DNA from 3 places in the Microbacterium sp. ZOR0019 genome. Region 3 is predicted to be linked to each of the others. Evidence: predicted binding sites of a transcription regulator. Region 3 holds the regulator's gene; each other region holds the start of a gene.
What was found. The regulator LexA, encoded in region 3, represses DNA repair genes until DNA is damaged. The targets are predictions, from matches to a motif close to TCGAACANNTGTTCGA.

Region 1: a site for LexA is predicted at 4,714-4,729, ahead of L978_RS11215 (HNH endonuclease signature motif containing protein). Genes of this name have one in related genera too.
Region 2: a site for LexA is predicted at 3,831-3,846, ahead of L978_RS00350 (HNH endonuclease signature motif containing protein). Genes of this name have one in related genera too.

Annotation. Positions count from the first base shown of each region.
Region 1 covers NZ_JRKC01000053.1:9,325-17,011, forward strand. The annotation lists gene L978_RS11185 (aldo/keto reductase) at 1-615, opposite strand, end outside; gene L978_RS11190 (zinc-binding dehydrogenase) at 623-1,723, opposite strand; gene L978_RS11195 (SDR family NAD(P)-dependent oxidoreductase) at 1,840-2,574, opposite strand; gene L978_RS11200 (aldo/keto reductase) at 2,675-3,637, shown strand; gene L978_RS11205 (hypothetical protein) at 3,728-3,925, shown strand; gene L978_RS11210 (hypothetical protein) at 4,010-4,615, shown strand; gene L978_RS11215 (HNH endonuclease signature motif containing protein) at 4,761-6,101, shown strand; gene L978_RS11220 (ABC transporter substrate-binding protein) at 6,381-7,687, shown strand, end outside.
Region 2 covers NZ_JRKC01000003.1:12,646-20,332, reverse strand. The annotation lists gene L978_RS00365 (ABC transporter substrate-binding protein) at 1-936, opposite strand, end outside; gene L978_RS00360 (ABC-F family ATP-binding cassette domain-containing protein) at 1,031-2,854, opposite strand; gene L978_RS00355 (spermidine synthase) at 2,925-3,773, shown strand; gene L978_RS00350 (HNH endonuclease signature motif containing protein) at 3,876-5,066, shown strand; gene L978_RS19280 (transposase) at 5,129-6,694, shown strand; gene L978_RS18655 (hypothetical protein) at 6,793-6,945, shown strand; gene L978_RS00340 (substrate-binding domain-containing protein) at 7,042-7,687, opposite strand, start outside.
Region 3 covers NZ_JRKC01000080.1:27,789-35,475, forward strand. The annotation lists gene L978_RS16210 (methylenetetrahydrofolate reductase) at 1-312, shown strand, start outside; gene metE (5-methyltetrahydropteroyltriglutamate--homocysteine S-methyltransferase) at 334-2,643, shown strand; gene lexA (transcriptional repressor LexA) at 2,808-3,494, opposite strand; gene L978_RS16225 (LysM peptidoglycan-binding domain-containing protein) at 3,782-4,150, shown strand; gene L978_RS16230 (histidinol-phosphate transaminase) at 4,195-5,289, shown strand; gene hisB (imidazoleglycerol-phosphate dehydratase HisB) at 5,286-5,903, shown strand; gene hisH (imidazole glycerol phosphate synthase subunit HisH) at 5,900-6,535, shown strand; gene priA (bifunctional 1-(5-phosphoribosyl)-5-((5-phosphoribosylamino)methylideneamino)imidazole-4-carboxamide isomerase/phosphoribosylanthranilate isomerase PriA) at 6,639-7,385, shown strand; gene L978_RS16250 (SseB family protein) at 7,369-7,687, shown strand, end outside.

The sequences.
Region 1 (7,687 bases), on a different contig from region 3:
AGTGAGCCCCTGCTCCCACAGTCGGGCGAAGGGGCCGCCGTCGGGGATCGAGCGCCGGGAGACGCTGTACTTCAACTGCGCGATCTGCGGTCCGGCCACGCCCTCCGCCGCGGCGATGTCGATCAGGGACTGGATGCTCGATGCCGACCAGTTGTTCACACCCCAGGTACGGATGAGGCCGGCCTCCGCGAGGCGGGCGAGGTCGAGCACGAGGTCACGCAGGTCGAGGTCGTCGCGCCGCAGGTCTCCGAGGATCACGAGGTCTGCGTGCTCGACGCCGACCCGCATCAGCGCGTTCTCGAGCTGGGGGCGGAAGCCGTCGTCGCCGAATGCCTCGAGCCACAGCTTCGACGAGAGCAGCCAGTCGTCGCGCCGGAGGCCTGCAGCGCGCACCATCGCTGAGAAGATCACGTCGGTGAAGACCGGTGGCGCTCCTGGCGCGGAGTACACGCCCACGTCGAAGAGGTTCACACCGCGGTCCACGGCTTCGCGGAGCATCGCGACCGCGTCGGCGAAGTCCATCCGGTCGTAGGTGTGCCAGGAGCCGAGAGAGAACAGCGAGGCGTCGATGCCGCTGCGGCCGATCTCGCGTCGGGGCAGGAGGGGAGTGGTCATGGAGTCCTCACAGTCTCGGGTCGATGACGGCTTTGACCTCATCGAGGTCGTGCATGTGGGCGATCTTCGCGGAGGCGTCGGCGAGGCCGACCGGCGCGCTGAAGAGGTCGTCCCAGGGGTAGCGATCCGCGAACGCGGTGAAGAAGTCGATCGCACGGGAGTAGTCGGAGATGTCGCCGTTGAGTGAGCCGACCACCGTGAGCTCCTTGCCCATGATGGTGCTGAGCGGGAAGCCGTCGCCCGCGGGACCGGTCGAGCCGACGATCGTGACGGTCCCGCGCTGAGCGGCCATCGCGATCGCGTCAGGGCCGACGCTGGGCGCACCCGCGAAGTCGAACACGTGGTCGGCGCCGCGCCCTCCCGTGAGCGCCATCACCTGATCGACCACCGGGCCGTCGCGGAAGTCGACGACCGCATCGGCGCCGAAGCGGCCGGCGAGTTCGAGCCGGGAGGCGGGGGCGCCCACCGTGATGACCTGGCCTGCACCGGAGATCTTCGCGACGGCCGTGGCGAAGATGCCGAGCGCCCCGGCGCCCTGCACGACCACGGTCGAGCCGGGGCGGATGCGCCCTGCCCGCTCGAAGGCCCGCAACACGGTCTTGGCCGCGCATCCGGCCATCGAGGCCCAGGTGTCCTTGACGGATGACGGGAGCAGCAGCTTGGCCGCCCCCGGGGTCACGTAGGCGTACTCCGAGAGTCCCGCGGTGGCGAACGGAGGCACGTCCGCACGCTGCAGGAAGCCGTACCCGCGGCGGGAGCAGGCGACGGGCTCGCGCAGCACCACACAGCCGTAGCACTCGCCGCAGGTCGACTCGGACCAGCCGATGCGGTCGCCGGGGGAGAGGGGGCGGCCCAGAGCGTCCTTCGTGTCGGGGCCGGTGGCGACGATCTCGCCGACCATCTCGTGGCCGAGCACCATCGGGAGCATGCCGGGGAAGGTCATCCGTCCCTCCCAGATCTCGATGTCGGTGCCGCACAGCGTGGTGCACGCGATGCGCACGAGCGCGGCGCCCGCTTCGATCTCGGCGGGGAGAGGCAGGTCCTGCAGGGTGAGCGGCTCGCCGTGCGCGGTGAGCACGGCGGCCTTGGTGCGGGTGGGGAGGGGCATGCGGTTCTCCAGTCGCGGGCGAGCGGGTCAGCGGGGCGGGTGGCGGATCAGCGGGGCGGGTGGCGGATCAGAAAGGGGCCTCGGAGGGGACGGGAAGGTGCGGAATCGATCCCGCGTCAGATCAGGAGCTGTCCGCCGTCGACGGGGACGGAGACTCCGGTGATGTGGCTGGCGGCGTCGCTCGCGAGGAACAGCACGAGCGGAGTGATCTGGTCGACCTCGGCGATGGAGCCGAGCGGGATGCGGGACTCCCACGCCGCACGGGCTTGCGGGTTCGAGGCGAAGTCCGCGGTGAGAGGCGTGAGCACGGGGCCGGGCGCCACCGCGTTGACCCGGACGCCCGAGGCGGCGAGCTCGATCGCAGCGGTGCGGGTGAGGGCGTCGACCGCGGCCTTCGTCGCCTCGTAGTGCCCCAGTCCGGGGGTGGGCTGCCGTGCGCCGATGGACGAGATGTTGACGATCGCGCCGCGTCCTGCGTCGGCGAGCAGCGCGCCGAAGATCCGGAGCATGAGGAAGGTTCCGCGCACGTTGACCCGCAGGGCCGCGTCGACGACGTCGACCGGCACTTCCTGCAGGGTGCCGCCGCCGGCGACGATGCCCGCGTTGTTGACCAGGACATCGATGCCGCCGTCGGCAGTGAGTCGTTCGGCTGCGGCGCGCACGGAGGACTCGTCGCCGATGTCGAGGGTGAGCGCCGTGGCGCCGATCTCGGCGGCGATCGCCGTGGCGGCGTCCGCGTTCACATCGCCGATGAAGACCTCGTCTCCACGGTCGCGGAACGCGGTGGCGATGCCACGGCCGAGGCCGGACGCGCCGCCGGTGACCAGGATGCGGCGGGGGGATACGGTCATGTTCGTCCTCACTGACGGCGGTTCTGACGGGATGTCTCCGTTATATTCTACATACATAGAAAAACACAACCCCGTGTCTCGAGACGGCGAAGGAGCCTTCATGCCCGAAACGACATATCCCTGGAAGCCTCTGGATTCCCCGGGCGCCCCGGTGCCCCCGCTGGCGCTCGGATCCTGGAACACCTGGGATCGGATGGCGCCCGACGACGCGGTGGCGCTGATCCGTCGGGCGGTCGAGCTGGACGCCGGCTTCTTCGACGTCGCGTACTACAACATGGGTCCGCACTCCGAGAACTCGAAGACCGACATCCTCTTCGGGCAGGCTCTGAGAGCGAGCGGCGTCGACCGCGATGACATCGTGCTGTGCGGCAAGCTCTGGCTGTGGGACTGGCCGAACCAGGGCTTCCGCGCGCAACTGGTCGAGTCTCTGGAGCGAGCGGGCCTCGACCGGTTCGACACCCTCGTCGTGGGGGACTACCTCGACGCTCCGGACCTGCCGCGCCTCGTCGCCGACGTGAACGAGCTGATCGCCGAGGGGCTCGTGGGCTCCTGGGGCATCAACAACTGGCGAATCGAGCACACGCGGGAGGCGCTCGCCGTCGCCGCGGAGCACGGCATGGCTGGTCCGGTGTTCGCGCAGTTGAAGTACGGGATCGCTCGGCGATCGATGGCGGAGGGGGACGCCTACGGTCCGCTGTTCGCCGAGGGGACTCTCACGCTCCAGGCGTCGGACGTGTTCGAGGGCGGAATCCTCGCCACCGGACGCATGCCAGAGCGGAAGATCGGTGCCGACGTGGGAGGCATCCGGGAGCAGATCGCCGCCGTGTACCCCGAGGTCGCGCGGGTCGCGGGAGAGTTCGGGGTCACGCCGGCCGCGCTCGGCGTCGCCTTCTGCCTGTCGAACCCCGCCACCGCGAACGTGCTGTTCGGTGCCTCGCGCCTCGCGCAACTCGAGGAGAACCATGCGGCGCTCGCGCTCGCAGGTGACCACGGTGCCGAGGTGCGGACCGCGCTCGCCGACTGCTGGGTCGACCGGGAGGTACGCGCCGACGGGGCGTGGTGAGGGGGCGGAGGCTCTGGGGCTGCGTGCTGCCGGTGTGGGAACATGAGGCGCGCCGAGATCCGCCGGGGATGTCGGGGGAGCGGAGATGAGATGAGCCCGGAGCCCACGCTGCTCATGGCCGTGGTCTTCGGCGGATTCCTCTTTCTGGTGGTCTTCTTCGTCGGCTGGTATCTGATTCTCGACAGACGCGCTGATGCGAGACGCCGGGCTGTCGAGGAGGACGGTGGCTTGACCGATGCAGTCCCCTCGAAGCCGAGGCGACCGCCGGACGAGCGGAGCTGCGAGTGACGGTGCTTGGTGTGTCCGACGTGCGGGTGGGCTGAGGTGATGACGCGCAACGGGTCGCCTAGCGAAGAGGGAAGCTTCTCTCGAGTGGAGCTTCTTCGCCTCACCCCCGACGGGCCGTTGACGACGCTCGGCCGCAACATCTCGATGTGCGGTGCGGTTCTCCTCGGCGTCGTCGTTCTCGTGCTCCCGGCGCTGCAAGGGGCATCGATCGGCAGTGTGATGCTGTTCGCCGCCGCCGGACTCGCTCTGATCGCTGCCGCGGGATGGAACGCGCTTCGGTGGCGGTGGCTCGTTCGAGCCGCCGCGCGCGACGTGCAGGGTGCCGGAGCATTGGCCGGCTTCGCGTTTTCGCGGGCCGATCTCGACGTGGATGGTACCCCCGCGGATCGTGTGAGCGCCGGGTGGTTGCTGGTTCATCCGGACCGCCTGACGGTGTGCATCCACGCAGGGCTGGCAAGGCCGCGCCATTCAGTCGAGAGGCAGGATTATGCTCTTCGCGACATCGTTTCGGTATCACGGCGCAACGAGACGAGCATGTCGTATGGGCGGCTCGACATCAACGTGCGCGGAGGATTGCTCTCCCTCATCCTCACACCGACCAACGGGTCCGGTATGCGAGGCCCGCGCGAAGCGGAGATCGAATCGGCGGCCGAATTGCTCCGGGTGAAGAGAGCCCTTCACGACGACTGAGGGATCCGGCTTCGCCGCGCACCTTGCGTGACGGGGCGGGGGTGGCTCTGGGATTGCCTGAAGGACCCCTGGGTGGTCTGCGATATGCTGGCATTCATTCGAACAAATCTACGAAAGTTGGGCGGTTCTTCGATAAAATCTGGGTATGTCGAAGTTGGCCGTGTTGCATGAGGCGATGTCCCGTCTCGACGCGGCGTGGGCTGATGCCGACGACTCGGGTGAGTTGTCGCGAGAGCAGCTCATCGCGGTCAGCGCTTCGCTCGGGGTGCTCCAGCGCCGGCTGGATGCCGTGCACGTCGAAGTGGCCGCGTGCATCTCTCGCGAGTCCCGCCCCGAACTCGGGGCCGAGAGTCTCGCGAAGCAGCAGGGGTTCCGCAATCCGGCGACGCTGATCGCGGCAACCGTGGGTGTGTCACGCGGTGATGCGACCCGGCTCGTGAAGGTGGGGGAGGCCGTTGCTCCGCGTGCAGACCTCCTGGGAGCGCCGCTGCCGGCGAGATACCCGGTCGTGCGGGAGGCGCTCGGCGCGGGAATGCTGAGCGCTCAGTCGGCGGCGGTGATCATCTCATTGCTCGATAGATGTCGCGTCGCGGTGGGCCTGACGCGCGTCGCCGAGGCAGAGCGTGTGCTGGTGGAGAAAGCGCTCGGGCTCGCGCTGGACGATGTGCGGAAGCTGGTGGTGCGGGCGGAGGCGTGGCTGGACCCGGATGGGGTGGAGCCGCGACTCGAGGAGCAGCGTTCCCGTCGATCACTCAGCATCCACGAGCGTGAGGGGATGGTGCATCTGAACGCGGTCCTCGATGCCGAGACGGCTGCCCCTGTCATGACGGCGATCCGTGGCTACGTGACGGCCGCGTTCGCCGCCAGGAAGGATGCGGCCGCGCCCGACGCGCCCGACGCCGACCGTCGCACCGTGCCGATGCTGCAGGCTGATGCGCTCTCTGTGTTCGCCGCGCACGCGCTCGGCTGTGAAGCGAGAGTGCCGCTGGCAGGAGCGACGATCGTGGTGAGAATGAGCCTCGATGATCTCGAGGCCGGCACCGGCTCTGCGGAGATCGACGGGGTCGAGCAGCCGATCAGCATCGGAGCCGCGCGACGAATGGCCGCCGGCGGGGGTGTGATTCCGTGTGTGCTCGGCGCCGCGAGTGAAGTGCTCGACTGGGGGCGCGAGAAGCGCTTGTTCACGCGATCGCAACGGTTGGCGCTGGTGGAGCGCGATGGGGGCTGCGCGATGTGCGGGTTGCCGCCGGAGATGACGAAGGCGCATCACATCCGGTGGTGGAGTCGTGACCGCGGGCCGACGGATCTGTCCAACGGCGTGCTGCTGTGCGAGACCTGCCATCACCGAGTGCATGACAACGGGTGGGACATCCGTATCGATGGGGGCGGTCCGGTGGGGCGGGTGTGGTTCATCCCTCCCGCCTCGGTCGACCCTGCGCGCAGCCCGCGCCTCGGCGGTCGAGCGCGCTTCGACATCGCCGCCTGACATCGCCGCCGGATACCGCTGCCTGCGTGTGCGGCTCGGGATGTGCTGGTCTGCTCATGCCCGCGCGCTCATGTCCATGCGCTCATGCCTGCGCGCTCGGTCAAGCCCGGTGCGCCCCCGAGCATGGTCCGGCACACCACGGGGGAGAATCGCCCTTGCACTCTTTTTCCACGCATGTAGACTAACCAGCACGACACATCGAAGTGACGTCGGACCCGGCTTCCGATCAGCGGCACCTCGACCCTTCTTCACCACCCCCTGCACCCGAGAGAAGGAATCATGAAACGAATGCCCCTCGCGCTCGCCGCGGCTGTCGCCGTGACGCTCGCCCTCACCAGCTGCAGCGGCGGCGCCTCGCCCTCGCCGTCCGACGGCAGCGGGGTCGACAGCCCCGACGCCCTCAACATCGGGAACTTCCTCGACGTCACGTCGTGGGATCCCTCGCTCGCCGACATCGGCTTCGACGGCCCGTATCTCTCCGCCGTCTACGACGCTCTGATCGCCCTCGACGCCGACGGCGAACCGATCCCCTCACTCGCCACCGAGTGGACCGTCGCCGACGACGACCTCAGCATCGACCTCGACATCCGCACCGACGCCGTGTTCAGCGACGGCACCCCGGTCGATGTCGACGCCGTGATCACGAGCCTCGAGTACCTCAAGGCGGGTGCCCGCTCGGGTGAGGCCTACGTCAACGTCGCCTCCTTCGAGAAGGTCGACGACGACACCGTCCGCATCGCCCTCACGCAGCGCGACGACACGATCCTCTACTTCATGGGTCTCGGACGCAGTTACGTCGCCTCCCCGGCCGCCATCGAAGCGGGCACGCTGGGCAGCGAGCCCATCGGCTCCGGCCCCTACGTCCTCGACAGCGCGACGAGCGTCGCCGGTGCCGAGTACCACTTCACCAAGACCGCCGACCACTGGGATGCCGACGCGTATCCCTTCTCCGAGCTCGCGATCTTCCCGATCACCGATGCCACCGCCCGTCACAACGCCATGCTCAGCGGCCAGATCAACGTGCAGTACGGCGATGTCGCCAACCTCGAGCAGGCGAAGCAGCAGGGGTGGAACACCGCCGAACGCGTTTCGGGATGGGCGGGCCTCGTCATCACCGACCACACCGGCGTGAAGAGCGAGCCGCTCGGCAAGCTCGAGGTGCGGCAGGCGCTGAACTACGCGTTCGACGGAGCGGCGGTCCTCGCCGCGGTCGGCAGCGGAGCGGGCGTCGCCACCAACCAGGTGTTCCCCGACGGCGGCCCCATCAACGATCCGTCGCTCAACGACACCTACGCCTACAACATGGACAAGGCCAAGCAATTGCTGGCGGACGCCGGCTACCCCGACGGCTTCGAGATCTCGATGCCGATGTCTCCCATCTTCGAGATGTGGAAGCCCTCGGCCGAGCAAGCACTCAACGAGCTCGGCGTGAAGGTCACGTGGGACAACATGCAGATGCCCGACTACCAGTTGAACGCGCCGAACTACCCGATGTTCATCTCGTTCCTCGCGATGGACGGCAACGACGTCGCCACCGTCGCCCGCCAGGTGACCAGCGTGCAGTGGTTCAACCCCGCGCCCGACTA
Region 2 (7,687 bases), on a different contig from region 3:
GACGAGGTCGGCGACATCGCTCAGCCATGCCGCGTACGTCGAAGCCGTCATCGCCCCCTTGGAGCTCCACGCTCCGAGCTGGTCCGCCCGCACGGCCGGAAGCGCATCCCACAGATCGGCGGAGAAGGAGAAGTCGTCGCTGTACCCTTCGACGAGCAGCACATCGGCCGGGTAGCTGGACGCATCCTCCCAGGCGACCTGCCCCCACGGGTTGCCGTTCTCCGGAGCGTCCGCGCCGACGATCGTCGCACCGAGTCCTTCGAGCAGATCGGCCTGCGCGAAGCCGACGCCCGTGTAGAGCATCTCTTTCGCGGGGCTGGTGAGCATGAGGGTGAGGCCGCTGTCGGCGATCGCCGTGCGGAACGCCTCCTTTGCGGTCTCGAGATCCTCATCGGACTGGACGATCGCTTCGGAGGCCACGTCGCCGCCGAAGAACGCCGCGATCTCGCGGGTGTCGGCGATGCGTCCGTCGATCGTGTCGCCGCCGGGCAGTGCGACGAACGGGGCGACACGGGTGATCTGCGCGTTCACGTCCTCGTCGAACCACGCCCAGCCTTCGGCGTGGCCCTGGCCGACGATCGCGTCGGGCCGCAGTTCGGCGAGCTTCTCGACATCGATCTCGCCGTCCTTGCCGACGACCTCGATGCCGCTGATGTCGGCGTCTCCCATGACGAAGGGGTTGTCGCACTCGTAGCCGAAGAGCGCGACCGGCTCGATGCCGTACTCGTGCAGGGAGCTGTAGGCGTAGCAATCCATCACGATGTTCTCGGGCTGTGCATCGAACTCGATCTCGAGGTCGGCGATGGACGGGTGCACCAGCGTGACGGCGTCGCCGCCGTCTCCCACCGATTGCCCTGAAGCGTCGGCGGATGCACACGAGGCGAGCAGCAGCGCGGAGGCGGAGACGAGTGCGGCGAGGACGAGGGGGCGATTCACGGCATGACCTTTTTCTGTCGTCGAACGGGACGCCCCCGAGACTAACGACATTTTAGTTAGGGTAGGTAATCCTAACTATGGGTCGGCGTGTTCCTCAGCCGATCTCCTCCGTCAGTTCGAACCAGCGCAGCTCCAGCTCCTCGATCTCGGCCTGCTGCTCGCTGATCTTCTTCATCCGCTCGCCGAGGCCCTCGTAGTCGGACTGGTCGTGGTCGGCCAGCGCGGTCTTGGCGGCGTTGACCTGCTGCGTGAGCTTCTGGATGCGCCGCTCGAGGGCCGACACCTCCTTCTGCGCCGTGCGCAGGGCCGCGCCGTCGAGACCTTTGGAGGTGGCGGCGGTCGTCGCGGTCGCTGCGGCCGTGGCGGTCTGCTTCGGTCCGGTCGAAGACTGCAGGTGGCGCAGCCGCAGGTACTCGTCGACCCCGCCGGGCAGGTGCCGCAGATGCCCGTCCAGGATCGCGTACTGCTGGTCGGTGACGCGTTCCAGGAAGTAGCGGTCGTGGCTCACCACCAGGAGCGTGCCCGACCAGGAGTCGAGGAGGTCCTCGATCGCGGCGAGCATGTCGGTATCGAGGTCGTTGGTCGGCTCGTCGAGGATCAACACGTTCGGCTGGTCGAGCAGCACGAGCAGGAGCTGCAGGCGGCGCTGCTGTCCACCCGAGAGGTCCTTGACCGGGGTGGAGAGCTGCGCCGAATCGAACCCGAGCCGTTCGAGCAGCTGACCGGGAGTGAGATCCTGCGCCTTGGACCCCGCCCCCATCGTGTAGGAGGTGCGCAGACCGGAGATGATCACCCGCACCGGGTCTTTCCAGTGCTGGGTGAGCTCGTCGAGGCGCTGGGTGAGGGTCTGCACCTTCACGGTCTTGCCGCGCTTGACCCGACCGACGGTCGGTTCGACCGTGCCGGAGATGAGCCCGAGGAGGGTGGACTTGCCCGCGCCGTTGACACCGAGGATGCCGGTACGCTCCCCCGGTGCGATGCGCCACTCGACGTCGCGCAGCACGACCTTCTCGCCGCCGTCCGCCGTCGGGTAGGTCACCCCGACGTCCAGCAGATCGACCACGTCCTTGCCGAGGCGCGAGACCGCGAGGGACTGCAGCGACACCTTGTCGCGGATCTCCGGTACGTCGGCGATCAGCTCGTTGGCCGCGTCGATGCGGAACTTCGGCTTGGCCGTGCGGGCGGGAGCGCCGCGACGGAGCCAGGCGAGCTCCTTCTTGGCGAGGTTCTGGCGCTTCGCCTCGGTCGCCGCCGCCATGCGGTCGCGTTCGACGCGCTGCAGGATGTACGCCGCGTAGCCGCCCTCGAAGGGCTCGACGATCCGGTCGTGCACCTCCCAGGTCTCGGTGCTGATCTCGTCGAGGAACCACCGGTCGTGCGTCACGACCATGAGGGCCCCGGCGTTCGGCGACCAGCGCTTCTTGAGATGCCCCGCGAGCCAGGTGATGGCCTCGACGTCGAGGTGGTTGGTCGGCTCGTCCAGCGCGATGACGTCCCAGTCTCCGGTGAGGAGCTTGGCGAGCGACACCCGGCGCCGCTGACCACCGCTGAGGGAGCCGATCTCCGCATCCCAGGGCAGGTCGGTGAGCAGTCCTTCGATGACGTCGCGGATCCGCGCGTCGCCGGCCCACTCGTACTCCGGGGTGTCCCCGACCACAGCGGCGCTGATGGTGAGGTCGTCGGGGAGGGTGTCCGCCTGATCGAGCACACCGATACGCGTGCCGCCGCGCACCGTGACGCGGCCCGAGTTCGGTTCCTTGATCCCCGCGAGCATGCCGAGAAGGCTCGACTTGCCGTCGCCGTTGCGGCCGACGATGCCGATGCGATCACCCTCTTCGATGCCGAGGGTCACGGAGTCGAAGACGACCCTGGTCGGGTATTCGAGATGCAGGGCTTCAGCCCCGAGAAGATGTGCCATGTTCCTTCCAGGGTAGTCGCGCGCGGTCGGCGTGTTCTCCGACCAGCTCCTCGCGATCTAAGATCGACGGGTGCCGAAGAGTCGCCGGGTGTTCTCCCTTCTGCTCGAGGATCGCAAGGCGAAGCTGGTGCAGTCGAGAAGGCGGCCCGGTCGCTACGAACTCAGCGTCGACGGAATCCCGCAGTCCGTCGTCTCGATGACCGACCCCACCGATCTCGAATACGACTACACCCAGCACATCGCCAGAGTGATGGATGCTGCCGCTGAGCCCGGTGCGCCGCTGTTCACCGTGCACCTGGGAGCCGGTGCCCTCACGCTGGCACGCTACGTCGAGGCCACGCGCGCCGGATCGCCGCAGCTCGTGGTCGAGTTCGAGCCCACCCTCTACGAGGCGGTGATCGCCGCGCTGCCGCTGTCTCCGGGCACCGATCTGCGCGTCATCTTCGGTGATGCGCGCGCGGTCGCGGACGCGGAGCTTGCCGGCGAGTGGATGGGTGCGCGGTTCACGGTCGTCGATCTCTGGGATGCCGCCGTCATCCGGCATCGCGTGGCCAGCCAGGAGTTCTATCGCCGCGTCGCCGCGCGCTCCGCCGCGGCGGGAGTCGTGGCGGTCAACCTGCTCGACGGACACCCCTTCGAGTACTCACGGCGACAGGCGGCCACCCTGCGCACGGTGTTCGACCATGTCGCGGTCGTCCTGGACGCAGAACCGAACGATGACGAAGGGCCGCTCGGCAACGTCGTCGTCTTCGCGAGCGATGAGCCGCTCGCCGTCGCGACGAACCCCGACCTCCTCGGCGTGCCGCACCCTCATACGCTCCACGGCGACGCACTGACCTCGTGGATCGCCGGCGCGCGCATCATGACCGATGCGGACGGCACCGACTCCCCCGACCCCGACGATCCGATCTGGGACTAGCGCCGCCCGTTGATCGCGTTCGTCACCGTTTCGTGACCCCGGAGACGTGAGTTTCGATCGAATCCATCTTCGAATATCGGTGGTCGGTGATGGACTGAAGTCATGACCGCACTGCTCGACGCGACCGATTCCCAGATGGCGATGCTCGCCGATCTGGTCGCGTCGCTCGAGGCCGCGGAGAGCACTCTGAGCAGCATGCAGGCGGCCCGCGACGGCATGCTCGCGATGGCCGGACGCCTGGCCGTCGACATCGCCCGCGGCGCCGCCCACCCCGATCACGGAGACATGGCGATCCGCACGGTCGCTGCCGAGATCGGCGCTGCGCAGCACCTGAGCGACCGCACGATCGAGCGCAAGATGGCCGAGGCCTCGTGGCTCGTCGACCGATTCCCGGCGGTATGGGAGGCGCAGGGCGAAGGGCGCATCAGTGCCGCGCACTCCCGGGTCATCGTCGAGGCGGGCGCGCATCTCGACGAGGCTGCGGATCGCGCCTCCTACGCCGCGGAGGCCGTGGAGGCTGCCGTGACGGAATCCCCGAATCGGCTTCGGCGGATCGTGCGGCGTCTTGCCGAGCGGTTCCAGGAGCGCAGTCTCACCGAGCGGCATCGCGATGCCCGCGAGCTGCGCCGCGTGTGGGTGAAGGACCTCGACGATGGGATGGCCGAGCTGGGGGCGCGCGGACCCGCGGTCCTCCTGCACGGCATGCTCGACCGGCTGTCGCAGATGGCGCATGCGGTGAAGGAGGAGAACGCGCGAGCGGCACAGGATGCTTCGGTCGCCGGACTCCCCGCCGACGACCGCACGGTCGATCAGTTGCGCGCCGATCTGCTCGCCGACCTCGTTCTCACAGGATCCCCCGCGGGCCGTGACACGGCGGACAGCCTGCTGGGCGAGGTCCGCGCCCGCGTCGAGGTCACGGTGCCGGTGCTCACTCTGATGGACGATGACGCTCCGACGACCTCATCACCGGCCGAGCTCGACGGAACGATCCCCATCGACGTCACGACCGCTCGCACGCTGGCAGGTTCCGCGACCAGCTGGGACCGCGTGCTGACGCATCCGATCTCCGGCGAACTGCTCGCTGTCGACCGCTACCGCCCGAGTGAACATCTCCGGCGGCATCTCCGCGCGCGGGACCAGCGGTGCCGGTTTCCCGGATGCGGCATCACGGCGCGCAAGTGCGACCTCGACCACAATCATGCGGCCTCGACCGGAGGGGCGACCGCCCACGGAAACCTTGCCGCCTTGAGGCTGTCGCGTGAATCGGCATCTTCTCCGGAGCGGCGTGCGTGAGTTTATGCCTGATCAGGGGATGATTAGGTGTGGTGAATGTGCGTCGCGCTGATCGTGATCAGGTGTTTCTGCTGCCGCCGTCGGTGCGGGACTGGCTGCCGGAGGATCATCTGGCCTGGTTCGTGATCGATGTGGTCGACGAGCTTGATCTGTCCGCGTTCTACGGGTCGTATCGCGCGGACGGTCGCGGCGGCGCGGTCTACGATCCCGCCGTGATGCTCGCCGTGCTGCTCTACGCGTACTGCACCGGCGAACGCTCCTCGCGGCGGATCGAGCGGCGGTTGGTCGAGGACGTCGCCTACCGGGTCCTCGCCGCGAACCAGACCCCTGATCACGCGACCCTGGCCCGGTTCCGGCGCCGCCATCAGGACGCGATCGGCGCGCTGTTCGGGCAGGTCCTCAGCCTCTGCGTGAAAGCGGGGCTGGTCGACACGGGGGTGGTCGCGATCGACGGCACGAAGATCGCGGCCGACGCGTCGTTCTTCGCCAACCGGAACGCGGAGGAGTTGGCCGCGGAGATCCTCACCGAAGCGGAACAGACCGATGCTGCCGAAGACGAGCAATTCGGTGTGGCCCGTGGTGACGAGCTGCCCGGGCAGTGGGCAGGTGGCCGAGACCGGCGCGACCGGATCCGGGTGGCGCTGGACGAGATCCAGCGGGAGAAGGCCCGCGACTACGAGTCCCGGGTGGCGGAACGAGAACGCAAGGAACGGGAGTCCGGGAAAGGGCTGACCGGCCCGAAGCCGTCCCCGAATACGGCGCGGCGCGCCGGGGCGAGGAAGGCGAACACCACCGATCCGCACTCCCGCATCATCGCGCACGCCTCCAAGGGCGTGATGCAGGGCTACAACGCGCAGACCGCGGCAACGGAGGGGCAGATCATCGTTGCTGCGGATGTCGCGGCGACCACCAACGACCAGCCCCACTTCATCCCGATGGCCGCCGCGGTCGTGGAGAATCTGGCCGCCGCCGGCGATGCCGGCCCGGTGGGTGTGTTCCTCGCTGACGCCGGCTACTGGACTGCGGCGAACGGCACCACCGACGTCGGCGCGGAGGCGCTGATCGCGACCCGCAAGACCGCCTGGCGCAAGGCCCCGAAACCCGACGACGACAAACTACTCGTGCTCGCCAAGGTCAACCGGGGCGAGCTGTCACTGCGGAAAGCTGGGGAGATCCTCGGCGTCTCCTACACCTGGGTGCGGGACATGACGAAACGCTACTTCGGGACCGACGGCGAGCTGATCACCACCCGCACCAGCGAACCCGAACCCGACGAATGGATCCCCGTGATCGAGCAAGTCGACCGTGGTGAGATCTCCAAACGCGCCGCCGCGGACCGGCTCACGGTGTCCGTGAACCGGGTCAACGTGATGCTCGCCCACGTCCGAGGGGAACACATCGATCCCGTCATCGCACGGCAGCAGATGGACGACAAACTCGGACACCTCATCGGCGCGAAGCTCTACGCGAAACGACAGCACAGCATCGAGCCCGTCTTCGGCAACATCAAGAACAACCTCGGCTACCGAAGATTCACCCGCCGTGGCCTCGATGCAGTGCAAAGCGAATGGCGGCTGATCTGCACCGCCCACAACCTCCTCAAACTCCGCACCCCGAGCACCACCTGAAACGATGGGGCCAGACGGCCCGTCAACAGCCCTCCACCATCGCGGACTCAAGCCGCCACCGATTCACGCGACAGCCTCCCTTTTGCCGACGACATCACATGCTCAAACACCACTCCCCCTGGCACGTCGACCAGACCTCGGGCGGCGTGCTGGAGTGGAAGAGCCCGACCGGTCGCACGTACATCGACCGGCCGCCACCGCAGAACACGGTGACCTTCACGAGTGCCGATCCGGTGACCGCACCGTTCTGAGGCGCGTCCCCGGCATGTGCACCGGTTGAACGACGAACCGCCCGGACCCGAGGGCCCGGACGGTTCGCGTATCCGTGAGGATGTGTGCCGTGCGCGTTACTGGTACGACTTCACGATCTCGAGGAGGCTCGGGACGTTGGCGTATGCCTCTGCCGCGTTCTCCTTGGTCACGATGATCGGGTCGAGCAGGTAAGCCGGAACGACCTTCACGCCGTTGTCGTACTGCTCGGTGTCGTTGACGTCGACCTCTTCACCCTTCTGGAGCTGGCCGACCATCTTGATCGACTGCTCGACGAGGAGCGTGGTGTCCTTGTTGATCGTGGAGTACTGGATGCCCTCCATGATCGACTTCACCGACTCGACCTCGGAGTCCTGACCCGTGACCACCGGGACCGGCTTCCCGGCCTGCTGCACCGAGGTGATGATGGCGCGAGCGAGCGTGTCGTTCGGCGAGAGGACACCGTCGAGCGTCTCCGAGCTGTACGTCGAGGTGAGGATCGAGTCCATGCGACGCTGGGCGTTCTCGGCCTTCCAGCCCTCGGTCGCCGTCTGGGCGATCTCGGTCTGGCCGGAGACGACGTTGAGCGTGCCGTCGTCGATCTTCGGCTGGAGCACGTCCATCGCGCCGTTGAAGAACACAGCGGAGTTCGCGTCATCCGGCGAGCCCGAGAACAGCTCGATGTTGTACGGAGCCTCGTGTCCCGCACGCTCGGCGAGTCCATCGAGCAGAGCCTGGCCCTGC
Region 3 (7,687 bases):
GTCGAACGGGCTCGCAGCGCCGGGGTCACGATCCCGATCCTGCCGGGCATCATGCCGATCACCTCACCGGCGCGGCTCACACGCGTGCTCGAGCTCACGGGGGAGGACCTGCCGAGCGAACTCGCCATCGCGCTCGACGTCGAGCCGACCGCGGAGGGTCGTCGAGAGATCGGCATCGAGTGGGCCGCACGCCTCGCTCGCGAGGTCGTCGCCGGGGGAGCGCCGGGCGTGCACCTCTACGCCTTCAACCAACACGAGACCGTCCTCACCGTTCTCGCAGAAGCCGGGATCCTCCCGGCCCTGCGTCACTAGACCCCGCCGAAAGGAAAGATCATGACCGCATTCCCCGAGGGCACCATCCTCGGCTATCCCCGGATCGGCCGTCGCCGTGAGCTCAAGAAGGCCGTCGAGGCGTTCTGGGCGGGCCGCATCGACGAGGAGGAGCTCGAGCGGACCACCCGTGAGCTGCGCGCATCGACGCGCGAGCGCCTCGCCGAGTTGGGGCTTGGACGCAAGGACTCCGCGATCCCCGAGTCCTTCTCGTACTACGACCAGGTGCTCGATGCCGCCGTGACCGTCGGGGCCATCCCGACACGCTTCGAGGACCTCCGCGGTGCCGATGGCACGGTGGGACTCCCCGCCTACTTCACGATCGCCCGCGGGGAGGGCGAGCGTGCGCCGCTCGAGATGACCAAGTGGTTCGACTCCAACTATCACTACCTGGTGCCGGAGATCGGCCCGGAGACGGTGTTCTCGCTTTCCAGTGACCGCCTCGTCCGGCAGGTCTCCGAGGCTGCCGAGGCGGGACTGGTCACGCGACCGGTCATCGTGGGCCCCGTCACCCTCCTCGCGCTGGCGAAAGCCTCGGATGACGCCCCGCAGGGCTTCGACCCGCTCGCGCGCCTCGATGACCTGCTCCCGGTCTACGTGGAGCTGCTCGCGCGACTTCGCGCCGAGGGAGCCGAGTGGGTGCAGCTCGACGAGCCGGCGCTCGTGAGCGAGTCGCTCCCTGCATCCGTCGCTCAGCTGTCGGATGCTGCCGCCCGAGCGCTGGACGTGCTCGGACGTGCAACGCAACGCCCCGCGATCCTCGTCGCCGCCCCGTACGCCGACCTCGGTGAGGTCTTCCCGGTGCTCGCGGCCGCGCCGATCGAGGCGATCGCCGTCGACCTCGTGCGCGGCGGCGTGCCCGCCCCGGCTGCAGGGCTCGAGGGCAAGACCCTCGTCGGCGGGGTGGTCGACGGGCACAACATCTGGCGCGGCGACCTCGCGCACGCGTTCGACCGGCTCGAGGCCCTCCGTGCGCTCGGCGCGGCCGTGTCCGCGTCGACGTCGACGTCGCTGCTGCATGTGCCCCACGACGTGACCGACGAGTCCGGGCTCGACGAGCGTCTGGTCTCGTGGTTGGCGTTCGCCGACCAGAAGGTCCAGCAGGTCGGTGTGCTGGCCCGGGGACTCAGCGTCGGCCGCGCGTCGATCGCCGCCGAGCTCGACGCGTCGTCCGCCGCGCTGGCGGATCGTCTCGCTGCACCAGGCGTTCGTGACGGTGCCGTCCGCGATCGTGCGCTCAGCACGGCCGACTTCTCCCGCGTCGGGTACGAGGAGCGTGAGACCGCGCAGGAGGCGCTCGGCCTGCCCGTGCTGCCGTTGACGACGATCGGCTCCTTCCCGCAGACCGGCGACATCCGGCGTGCGCGCGCCCGGTTCACCCGGGGCGAGATCCCCGCCGAGGACTACGACGACTTCCTGCGTCGCGAAGTGGCCAGCGTCGTCTCTCTGCAGGAGGACCTCGGGCTCGATGTGCTGGTCCACGGGGAGCCCGAGCGCAACGACATGGTGCAGTACTTCGCCGAGAACCTCGATGGCTTCGCGGTGACCGAGCACGGCTGGGTCCAGTCGTACGGATCCCGGGCCACGCGCCCGTCGATCCTCTGGGGTGACGTCTCGCGACCTGCGCCGATCACCGTGGGATGGTCCGCGTACGCGCAGTCGTTGACGAGCAAGCACCTGAAAGGCATGCTCACGGGTCCCGTGACGATCCTCGCCTGGTCGTTCGTGCGCGACGACCAGCCGCTCGGTGAGACCGCGAACCAGGTCGCGCTGGCGCTGCGCGATGAGATCGCGGACCTGGAGGCTGCCGGCATCGCGATCATCCAGGTCGACGAGCCCGCGCTGCGTGAACTCCTGCCGCTGAAGAAGGCGGACCAGCCCGCGTACCTCCGCTGGTCCGTCGACTCGTTCCGACTCGCGACCGGTGGTGCCGCTGCGGGTACCCAGGTGCACACGCACCTCTGTTACTCCGAGTTCGGTGTCGTGATCGATGCGATCCGGGCGCTCGATGCCGACGTGACCTCGATCGAGGCGGCGCGCAGTCGCATGGAGGTCGTCGCCGACATCGCCGAGGTCGGGTTCGACCACGGCATCGGTCCGGGCGTCTACGACATCCATTCGCCGCGCGTGCCCACGGTCGAGGAGGTCGAGTCGCTGCTGCGTCGCGCGGTGGAGGAGATCCCGACACGTCAGCTCTGGGTGAACCCGGACTGCGGCCTGAAGACCCGCGGCTACGACGAGACGACCGCCTCGCTGCGCAACATCGTCGAGGCGACGCGCCGGGTGCGTGAGGACGTGACCGTCCGGGTGTAGCCCACCCCGGGTCGACACCCTCGCAGCGGGTCGACACCCCCGCGCAGGGTCGACACCCCCGCGCAGCGTCGAGGCCCCCGCGCAGCGTCGAGGCCCCCGCGCAGCGTCGAGGCCCCCTCTCAGAAACGTATCTGGGAGGGGGCCTCGACGGTCAGCGGAGCACGTCAGACCGCTCGGAGCACAGCCACGACCTTGCCGAGCACGACGGCCTCATCACCGAGGATCGGCTCGAAAGACGAGTTGCGGGGCAGCAGCCAGGTGTGCCCGTCGCGACGGCGCAGGACCTTGACGGTGGCCTCCCCGTCGAGCATCGCGGCCACGATCTCGCCGTTCTCCGCATTGTTCTGGGAGCGGACGACCACCCAGTCGCCATCGCAGATCGCGGCGTCGATCATCGACTCGCCGGAGACCTTGAGCATGAACAGGTCGCCCTTGCCGACCAGCTGGCGTGGAAGGGGGAAGATCTCCTCCACCTGCTGGTCCGCCGTGATCGGCACGCCCGCGGCGATGCGCCCGACCAGGGGTACGAGCGCGGCATCGCCCACGGGGGTCGCGACATCGGCCGGGTTCTCGCCGCTCGCACCGGGCAGATCGATCAGGACCTCCATCGCGCGCGTCTTCCCGGGGTCGCGGCGCAGGTAGCCGCTGAGCTCGAGCTGTCCGAGCTGGTGCGTCACGCTCGAGAGCGACTTGAGGCCGACGGCGTCACCGATCTCCCGCATGCTCGGCGGGTACCCGTGGTGGGCGATCGAATTCTGGATGACCTCGAGGATCGCCATCTGCTTCGGACTCAGGCTCTTGCGACGGCGGGTCCGCGGTGCCTCCGACTCGGGGGCTGAGTACTCGCTCATGGTGCTCCTTAAGTGCGTGATCCGACGTCGCTCTTCGAATGTCGGAGGCCCGTGGTGTGGTGTTCTCATCGAAACCGTATCCGAGAAACAGTCCGATCTGGAAGATCTGTTCGAGCGTGTCGGGCGAATGGCGTTTCCGGTTTCGAAGAACACTTGACAGATGTTCGAACTCGAAGATACCTTCGGAACGTAGCTTCGCATTCACGGCTCCCGGCCGAGACGGGAATGCGAATGCTACGCCAACTTCCTCCGGGCCCATCGCCCCGAGACAGGCTAAGGAGCACGACATGAGCACCATCAGCGTCAGCACCGCAACGATCCTCCCGGCACCCGCACGCCCCCACACGCGACTGCGGCTGACGGCACGGGGTCGCGGTGTGCTGCTGGCTCTCGCCTCCGTGCCGCTGGCCATCGGAATCGCTTTCGCGGCACTCAGCGGCGGTAGCGCCATCGCCTCCGGTGCCGATGCTCCCGCCGCGAGTGTCGAGACGCTGACGGTCCTGCCCGGGGACACCCTGTGGTCGATCGCCACCTCGGTCGCGCCGAACGCCGACCCGCGTGTCGTCATCGGAGAGATCAGCCGGATGAACGTGCTCCGTGGTGGCGAGCTCCAGATCGGTCAGGAGCTCGCGATCCCGGCGCAGTACGTGGACTGAGCCCTCACCGGGATGTGCGTCATCCGCCCGACCAGCGGCCTAGCATGGGAAGGGTGACGCTCTCCCTCCACGATCTGCCACTCCGTGACGACCTTCGCGGGCTGAAGCCGTACGGTGCCCCCCAGGCCCCTCTCCCGGTCGCTCTCAATGTCAACGAGAACACTCATCCGATCCCGGAGGCGGTCGCGAGTGACATCCTCGACGATATCGCGGTGGCGATCCGCGATGTGAACCGGTATCCGGACCGGGAGTTCACGACGCTTCGCGAGGCGTTCGCGGATTACCTCGGTCATGGGCTCACCGCCGACCAGATCTGGGCGGGCAACGGATCCAACGAGGTGCTGCAGCACATCCTGCAGGCGTTCGGAGGACCCGGGCGCACCGCCTTCGGGTTCGCGCCCACGTACTCGATGTATCCGCTCATCGCGCAGGGAACGGGGGCACGGTGGATTGCCGGCACCCGGGAGCCCGACTACTCGATCACGCCCGAGGATGCGGCTGCGCAGGTACGCGCTGCTGACCCCGATGTGGTCATCCTCTGCTCGCCGAACAATCCGACCGGGACGCCTCTCGGTCTCGACGTCGTCGAAGCCGTCTACGACGCTGCGCGCGGCGTCGTCATCGTCGACGAGGCGTACCAGGAGTTCGCTCCGCACGACGCGCTCTCCGCGCTCACGCTCCTCGAAGGGCGGCCTCGGCTCGCGATCTCCCGCACCATGAGCAAGGCATTCGCGTTCGCGGGCGCGCGGGTGGGCTATCTCGCGGCCGATCCTGCTTTCATCGACGCCCTCCGCCTGGTCCGACTGCCGTATCACCTCAGCGCGCTCACACAGGCCGCCGCCGTCGCTGCGCTGCGCAACGCCGATGTGATGCTCGGCATGGTCGAGGAGATCGTCGAGCAGCGCGACAGGATCACCGCGACCCTGGAGGCCCTCGGCTACACGCCGCACGAGACGTGGTCGAACTTCGTCCTGTTCGGAGGAGTCGCCGACCCGCGCGCGACCTGGCAGCAGCTGTACGACCGTGGTGTGCTGGTGCGTGACGTCGGCATCCCCGGGCACCTCCGGGTGAGCGCAGGAACCGAGTCCGAGACCACTGCATTCCTCGACGCCTTGGCCTCGATAGGATCGGCATCATGAGCAGCCCCGCACTGACCCCGCGCACCGCCAGCCGTGTGCGCAGCACGTCGGAGTCCACCGTCGAGCTCGAACTGAACCTCGACGGGACCGGTGCGAGCCGTATCGACACTTCGGTGCCGTTCTTCGACCACATGCTCACCGCCTTCGCGAAGCACTCGCTCACCGACCTGACGGTACGGGCCTCGGGCGACACGGACATCGATGCGCACCACACCGTCGAAGACGTGTCGATCGTGCTCGGACAAGCCATCCTCGAAGCGCTCGGCGACAAGTCGGGCATCTCGCGGTACGGCGATGCGCTCGTGCCCCTCGATGAAGCCCTCGCGCAGGCGGTCGTCGACATTTCCGGGCGTCCGTACCTCGTGCACACCGGCGAGCCGGCCGGGTTCGAGCACCACCTGATCGGTGGACACTTCACCGGGTCTCTCGTGCGCCACTCGTTCGAGGCCATCACCTTCAACGCCGCACTCACGGTGCACGTGCGCGTCCTCGGCGGGCGCGACCCGCACCACATCGCCGAGGCCGAGTACAAGGCCTTCGCGCGCGCCTTCCGCCAGGCCAAGGCTCTGGACCCGCTGGTCGACGGCATCCCGTCGACCAAGGGTGCGCTGTGAGCAGCGCGCCCCGCGTCGCCGTCTTCGATTACGACTCCGGCAACGTCCACTCCGCGGTGAAGGCACTGGCCGAGGCCGGCGCAGATGCGGTGCTCACCCGAGACCGTCAGACGGCTCTCGAGGCCGACGGACTGCTCGTCCCCGGCGTCGGTGCGTTCCAGGCCGTCCGTGAGGCACTGCGTACCCACGGCGGCGACGAGATCATCGACCGGCGGTTGGCCGGTGGGCGACCGGTGCTCGGGATCTGCGTCGGCATGCAGGTGCTGTTCGAGCACGGTGTCGAGCGCGGACACGACACCGCGGGGCTCGGCGAATGGCCGGGGGCGGTCACCGAACTCAACGCTCCCGTGCTCCCGCACATGGGGTGGAACACGGTCGAGCCCGGCGCGGACAGCGTCCTGTTCCGCGGACTCGAGAAGGAGCGGTTCTACTTCGTGCATTCCTACGCCGCACAGTCGTGGGAGCTCGATGTGATCCCGCCCTTCCCGCAGCCGGTCCTCACCTGGACGACGTACGGCGATCCGTTCCTCGCCGCCGTCGAGAACGGCCCACTCTCGGCCACGCAGTTCCACCCGGAGAAGTCGGGCGAAGCGGGCATCCAACTGCTGCGCAATTGGATCGGCAGCCTCTGACTCCTCCCGTGGACGTCATCCGTTTTGTCACCCGCCCTCGGGCGGACTACCCTCGGTTCTCGTGCCCGCTCCGGGCCGCAGAGCTTCCCGAACCAAGGAATCCATGAACGACTTCGCGCAGTCTCCCTCGCTCACGCTCCTTCCCGCGGTCGATGTCGCCGGTGGCAAGGCCGTCCGGCTGACCCAGGGGGAGGCCGGGACCGAGACCAGCTACGGCGACCCGTTGGACGCGGCGGGTGAGTGGGCGGCGCAGGGCGCCAAGTGGATCCACCTGGTCGACCTCGATGCGGCGTTCGGTCGGGGCAGCAACGCGCCGATCCTGCGCAAGGTCATCAAGCAGTTCAAGGGTGTGGACATCGAGCTGTCCGGCGGCATCCGTGACGATGCGACCCTGGAAGCGGCTCTCGAGAGCGGGGCCGCCAGGATCAACCTGGGCACCGCCGCGCTCGAGAACCCCGAGTGGGCCGCCGACGTGATCGGCCGCTACGGCGAGGCGATCGCGGTCGGCCTCGACGTGCGTGGCACGACGCTCGCCGCCCGCGGATGGACCAAGGAGGGCGGAGACCTCTGGGAGGTCCTCGGTCGTCTCGAAGACGCCGGCTGCAGCCGCTACGTGGTCACGGACGTGACGAAGGACGGCACGCTTCGCGGTCCGAACCTCGAACTGCTGCGCGAGGTCACCGCCCGCACGCCGAAGCCGGTCGTCGCATCCGGAGGCATCTCGAACCTCGATGACATCGCCGCGCTCCGTGCGCTCGTGCCGCTGGGTGTCGAGGGCGCGATCGTCGGCAAGGCACTCTACGCCGGCGCCTTCACACTGGCTGAGGCCCTGGATGTCGCAGGAGACTGACGCGCACTCCTGCGGGCCCGAGTCGCACAACCACGGCGACTCCGCCGGTGTCCCCTGGGAGGGGCGCAGCTTCGAGTCGAACCCGCACGCGGCGGACGACGGCTCCGCGGACCCCGCCCTGCTGGCCGCTCTGCTCCGCTTCCGTGCGGGGAAGGGGAGTCAGGTCGAGGTCGTCGACGCATTCCGTTCCGCGCGCGTGCTGATCCCGCTCATCGCCGAGAAGGGGGAGGAGGGCGTCGCGCCCAACGGCCTGGCGGTCGACAAGACGCAGGAGCTCTCGATCGTCACGGTCGCCGCTCCCG